2 regions of the Metabacillus sediminilitoris genome follow, and region 2 is predicted to be linked to the other one. Evidence: riboswitches for the same ligand, from Rfam matches in the RefSeq annotation. Region 2 holds a riboswitch; the other holds the start of a gene.

Region 1 (3,423 bases), 2.8 Mb from region 2:
GTATTGACCACTCGCATATGTTTTAATCACATCACGAGATTCAGGATTTACAGCTTGAGAAACGAGAATTTTCTTCTTTTTCGTCTGACCAGCAGCAAGCATAGCCGCTTCTGCTAACGATGTTCCCCCATCATACATTGATGAGTTTGCCACATCCATTCCAGTAAGCTCACAAATCATCGTTTGGAATTCGAATATCGCTTGAAGCTCACCTTGAGAAATTTCAGGCTGATAAGGTGTATATGCTGTATAAAATTCTGAACGGGAAATGACATGATCGACAATAACAGGCATGTAATGGTCATAAACACCGGCACCTAAAAATGACACATTACTTCGTAAATCTTTGTTCATAGCTGCTAATTGTGATAATTCTTTTAACAACTCGGTTTCAGATTTTGCCTTTTTAATGTTGTACTCACCCTGAAAACGAACTTTTTCTGGAATATCTTGAAACAATTCATGAACAGAATCTACGCCAATTGTTTGCAGCATTTCCTGTTTATCTTGTTCCGTCATAGGTAAATAACGATGTTTCATTACTTGTGAACCCCTCTCATAGTTAGATGATTACTCTTTTTTACTTGTTGAACATATTATTTTTGACGCTTGTAAAATGGCGTTGCTACAACCACTGCTTTTAATCTCTTTTTACGAATCTGTACTTCGACCTCTGTACCTAAATCTGTAAAATCAGCTTTTAATAAAGCGACGCCAATATTTTTCTTTAAGGTAGGAGATTGTGTTCCTGTTGTAACAAAACCAATTTGCTCTCCATCAACAAACACTTCGTAGCCATGACGCGGAATGCCTTTATCTATTAATTCAATCCCTACTAATTTACGTTCAGGACCCTTTTCTTTTTGTTCTTTTAATACAGCTTTCCCAATAAAATCAGCTTCCTTATTTGGTTTGACAGCAAACCCGATACCAGCCTCAATCGGTGTAATATCTTTTGAAAGCTCTTGCCCATACAATGGAAGATTTGCTTCAAATCGTAATGTATCACGTGCACCTAATCCACATGGGAGGACACCGTCTTCTTTACCGGCTTCCAATATTTTTACCCAAAGCAGCTTTGCATCCTCTGAAGCACAATATATTTCAAAGCCGTCTTCACCTGTATAACCTGTTCTTGAAACTAATGAATTAACACCAGCTACTTTAACAGCATCTTTAAATTTAAAGAATTTGATTTCAGATAAATCCGTATCCGTTAAGCTTTGCAGAATTTTATCGGCAAGTGGTCCTTGGAGTGCCAGCTGGGCGATTTCATTTGAAATATTCCTAACGGTTACATCTCCAAATACATGCGAACAGAGCCACTCTACATCTTTTTCAATATTCGATGCATTTATTACGAGTAAATAATTATTGTCTGCTTTTTTATAGATGAGTAAGTCATCAACAGTGCCACCATCTTCATAGCACATTGCTGTATATTGCGCGCCGCCATCTTTAAGTAATGACACATCATTTGTCGCGATTTTTTGCAAGAAAGCAAGACTACCTTCCCCAAGCACCTCAACTTCACCCATATGAGAAACATCAAACAACCCAGCATGATGACGAACTGCTTCATGTTCTGCTTTAATAGAAGAAAACTGTACTGGTAAATCCCAGCCGCCAAAATCAATCGTCTTAGCACCATAGTTTTTATACACTTCATATAAAGGTGTTCGTTTTAACTCTGTCATATTGGAGATACTCCCTTCTATTTTTAAATCCATGGAAACTCACTAAATTACTTAAAATTTCAGACAAAAAAAGGACATAGTACTCCCACATTATCATTTGGAAGTCTCTGTCCTTTTAACCTGAAAGTTTACCTTATGTAAAATTGGAATACAGTGTGCTTATCCTAGCTATCTAGTTAAGCTTTATGCTCAATCTAAATAACTAAATAAGCATACCGTCCCACAAAAGGCTTTCCCCTTTGGTAGTTTGCAACTAATTGCAAACACTCTCCAGAGCTGCGTCAAATAAGAGTCTTTTTGCCTGAGAGATTCACAATTGTTTGCTCCTTCGGCGCTATACCACGAACATATAGTCTCTCCCCTTATTCTCACCCGCACATATTTTGTTTTCAAATTGGTAATACTTAAAAAACAGTTTAAATCGACATTCAGACATTTTAGACATTAAAGTAAACAAAAAAACTAACGTCAATGCTTCATCTACCTGAAAGATAAGCATTGTAGAACTTACTTAACATCCTACCATGCACATAGACTTTCGGCAATACATTTTTCCTTAATGATTTATTATATTTTCATATATAACGTTCGTCTTTTCATCAAAATTAACATGATATTCATTTCACTTCTACTTTTTCTAACCAAATGATGAACATTACATCATAAAAAAGAAAGGACTGTCATTAAAATGAATGTAAAGACTACCTTTGATTCATCTTGGCAGGATGGTTTTTTTGAAAAGCTGGAAAATGATGGACCATGGTCAAACTGGGAGCTTTATAAACTTTCTTATGAAGTTCAGCAATATTCAGCTGTACCATCTTTTGAAGGTTTACAAGCACCAAAGCATCTTCCTCATTTCACACCGCTCCCACATCAATTAGAAGTTGCTCAAAGAGTGGTTGAAAAAATGAACGGAAAAGCCATTTTAGCTGATGAAGTGGGATTAGGTAAAACAATCGAAGCAGGGTTAATTTTAAAAGAATATATGATTCGCGGACTTGTTAAAAAGATATTAATTTTAGTGCCTGCCTCACTTGTGTCCCAATGGGCCCGTGAATTAAATGAGAAATTTTTTATTCCGGCTGTAGAGCAAAAGAAAAGCTATGTCTGGGAAGCTTGTGATGTTGTCGTATCTTCAATTGATACAGCAAAACGGAGTCCCCATCGAGAGATTGTCTATGATCAATCTTATGATCTAGTGATTATCGATGAAGCACATAAACTGAAAAATAATAAAACGAAAAACTATGAATTTGTACAAAACTTAAAAAAGAAGTATTGTTTATTGCTAACTGCAACACCTGTTCAAAATAGAATTGAAGAAATTTTTAATCTTGTATCATTATTAAAACCTGGACACTTAGGAAATGAGGCATTTTTTAATGAAGCGTTTTCTGCAAAAGATCGCTCATTGGAAGATCATGAACATTTACGTGAGCTCGTAAACAAGGTTATGATCCGAAATCGTCGCGGAGATACTGGAATCGAATGGCCGAAGCGTGTTGTTGAGACAATACCTATTGATTTTTCAGAAACTGAGCAGCATCTATATGACACAATCACAGCATTAAAATCACATTCTCAATATGCGGCAAATACATTTTCAATTATGACATTACAACGTGAAGCATGCAGCAGTCGTGAAGCTGTATACATGACACTAAAGAAAATGCTTGATCGTCCTGAGGGTGAAGAAGCTATCTTATCTTATGACGTCATCAAA
Region 2 (3,423 bases):
CAGGAAAATCTATACATTTAGCAGGACCATCGATTTTAATTGCTTACATGATTACAGGTGTCATTTGTTTTTTAATCATGCGCGCACTTGGAGAATTACTCTTAAGCAATTTGAACTATCATTCTTTTGTTGACTTTGTAAGAGACTATTTAGGTAATATGGCAGCTTTTGTGACCGGCTGGACCTACTGGTTTTGCTGGATTTCAATCGCAATGGCTGACTTAACAGCAGTTGGACTCTATACCCAGTATTGGTTTCCCTCTGTACCACAGTGGATGCCGGGGTTAATTGCCCTTGTTATTTTGCTAATTATGAACCTAGCAACTGTAAAACTTTTTGGCGAAATGGAATTCTGGTTCGCATTAATCAAAGTCATTGCGATACTAGCCCTAATTGTCATTGGTATTTTCATGATTATTAAAGGCTTTTCCACAAATTCAGGCGCAGCCAGTTTCACGAATCTATGGAGCCACGATGGTATGTTCCCAAATGGCATAAATGGCTTTATCCTTTCATTCCAAATGGTAGTGTTTGCGTTTGTTGGCATTGAACTTGTAGGTCTTACTGCAGGTGAAACAGAAGATCCAGAGAGAGTTATTCCAAAAGCAATAAATAATATCCCTATTCGAATTATCATTTTCTATATTGGGGCACTTATTGTCATTATGAGTGTTTATCCGTGGAACGCCATCGTCCCAACGGAAAGCCCTTTCGTTCAAGTATTCGTAGCAGTTGGTATCGCTGCAGCTGCTGGTATCGTCAATTTTGTTGTCCTAACATCCGCTGCTTCGGCATGTAACAGCGCCATCTTCAGTACAAGCCGAATGGTATACTCACTTGCCAAAGATAAAAATGCACCTGTACCATTTGCAAAACTTGATGCCCGTAAAGTACCTTCCAATGCATTGTTCTTTTCAACTGTCGTCATTCTTATTTCCGTTGTGTTGAACTATATAATGCCAGAGGGAGTATTCACACTGATTACAAGTATTTCTACAGTATGTTTCATCTTTATTTGGGGAATTACAGTCATCAGTCATTTGAAATACCGCAAAACAAGACCAGATCTAGCGAAACTGAACAAATTTAAATTGCCGTTTTATCCATTTGCCAATTACTTGATCCTTGCTTTCCTAGCGTTCGTTCTTGTCGTGCTAGCACTTGCGGAAGATACTCGTATTGCCTTGTTTGTAACTCCTGTTTGGTTTATTTTGCTGATCGCGATTTATAAGATGCGGAAAATGAATGCAACTCATGCAGATCAGGCGAATCAAGAACAGGTAGCGGAAAATTAAGAGGTATCGGTACTCTTTTCGCTTTTATCGATGTATCAATTGGCTAAACTCAGCCAGATTTGGAAAGGAAATTTAAAGTACTGTTTGTTCCGCTGCTGCCAATATTAGCGAACCTATTTTGTGGCTATTTAGTTCTTCAATTGCCCGCAAGTACTTAGAATAGCTTTATAACATGGTTAATCATCGGGCTAGTTATTTATTTCACTTACAAAATAAAAAATGTTGTTAACGCTTACAAAAAGATTGACATTCCTATTTCCAACAATTATTCTAAATATAATGAAAATTCAATATGAGCGGATGACGGTTGTGGGAGAGAGCAAGAAACAAGCCACCGAAGGAGCAAGTTCCAAAAAGACCCTTGGAACAAATCTCTCAGGTAGATGGAACCACAACGGGACGCACCTCTGGAGAGCGCGTATATAGAGTACGCCACCAAAGGGGAAGACTCTATGAATAATGGAGTTAAACTCTCAGGTAAAAGGACAGAGAAGGGTAGAGAACGCTATGCTACCCTTTTCTGTCCTTTTTTGCGTGCAAAAAAGGGAGTAGAGCGTCTTGTCTCGCTGCAGTTTTCTTGGAAAAGAAGATTTGTAGCGAGAAAGAGATTTTAGTGTTTTCAGCTATTCTAAAATTTTCAAAACATTGTTTGATACAGCCGAAGGAAGTCTGGACAAAATTTCAAGGAGGAGTAGAAATGAGTTTACAAAAAAATGATCCAATAATTTTTGAAGCCATCGAGAAGGAGAAGCATCGCCAACATCAAACACTGGAGTTGATTGCATCAGAAAACTTTGTAAGCCAGGACGTATTAGAAGCGATGGGAACCGTGATGACTAATAAATATGCAGAAGGTTATCCAGGAAAGCGTTACTATGGCGGTTGCGAATTTGTCGATGTGGCAGAACAAACAGCTATAGAGCGCCTCACCAAGCTGTTTGGTGCGAAATATGCCAATGTTCAACCTCACTCAGGTGCACAAGCAAATCTCGCTGTTTTTTACGCGCTGCTTCAACCAGGTGATAAAGTGATGGGAATGAACCTTTCTCATGGTGGCCACTTAACTCATGGAAGCCCTGTCAGCATTTCAGGAAAATGGTTTGAGATTGTGTCTTATGGAGTGAGAGAAGATACTCACTTGATTGACTATGATGAGCTGGAAGCAATCGCGAAGAAAGAAAAACCAAAATTGATTATTGCAGGGGCAAGTGCCTATCCAAGAACGATAGATTTTGCACGCTTTAAGGAAATTGCAGATCAAGTTGGAGCCAAATTCATGGTAGACATGGCTCACATTGCAGGACTTGTTGCAGCCGGTCTCCATCCATCACCAATCCCATATGCAGATGTGGTGACAAGCACTACTCATAAAACATTGAGAGGACCGCGCGGTGGTATCGTTTTAACAAATGATGAAAGAATGATAAAAGCCATTAATAAAGCTGTATTCCCGGGAATTCAAGGCGGGCCTCTTATGCACATTATTGCGGCGAAGGCAGTTGCCTTCCAAGAAGCACTACAGCCAGGTTTCAAGGTCTATGCCAAACAAATTATCGAAAATGCAGGCATACTTGGTGAAGAATTAAAGAAAAACGGCGCAACCCTGGTATCTGGCGGCACAGACAACCATATTGTACTGCTAGATGTTCGCTCATGGGACTTAACAGGAAAAGAAGCAGAGAAGCTGCTTGAAGAAGCCGGTATTACCGTCAACAAAAATACAATTCCATATGATCCTCAAAGTCCGTTTGTTACAAGTGGAATCCGCATGGGAACAGCGGCGTTAACAACACGTGGAATGAAAAAAGAAGAAATGGTGCAGATCGCGAAAGTCATCGCAGCTGTTTTAAAGAGCAAAGGGGAGACATACGTTCTTGAACAAGCAAAAGAAACAACAAAAGAGATTTGTGAAATGTATCCATTATTTCAACAACCAATCACCGTGTAAGAAAGGAGTATCATGATGGAATTTCAAAGTTGTTTTGACATTATCGGTCCTATCATGGTAGGACCATCCAGTTCTCATACAGCTGGTGTTGTTTCGATTGGGAAGTTCATTCATGAATTGGTAGGCGGATGTCCAGAAGAAGCAACGATTATTTTCTACGATTCTTTTACCGAAACACAT

Evidence for each region. Region 2 has a riboswitch for glycine ahead of glyA (serine hydroxymethyltransferase). Riboswitches for the same ligand answer to the same signal wherever they lie in the genome.
Region 1: linked by a shared signal. The riboswitch ahead of gcvT (glycine cleavage system aminomethyltransferase GcvT) and the one ahead of glyA (serine hydroxymethyltransferase) in region 2 are both predicted to bind glycine.

Annotation. Positions count from the first base shown of each region.
Region 1 is NZ_CP046266.1:4,007,866-4,011,288, forward strand. Features, by position in the region: gene gcvPA (aminomethyl-transferring glycine dehydrogenase subunit GcvPA) at 1-540, opposite strand, end outside; gene gcvT (glycine cleavage system aminomethyltransferase GcvT) at 597-1,697, opposite strand; glycine riboswitch at 1,977-2,069, opposite strand; gene GMB29_RS19260 (DEAD/DEAH box helicase) at 2,386-3,423, shown strand, end outside.
Region 2 is NZ_CP046266.1:1,221,422-1,224,844, forward strand. Features, by position in the region: gene GMB29_RS06030 (amino acid permease) at 1-1,295, shown strand, start outside; partial or broken gene GMB29_RS27255 (amino acid permease C-terminal domain-containing protein) at 1,289-1,591, shown strand; glycine riboswitch at 1,693-1,794, shown strand; gene glyA (serine hydroxymethyltransferase) at 1,993-3,243, shown strand; gene GMB29_RS06045 (serine dehydratase beta chain) at 3,259-3,423, shown strand, end outside.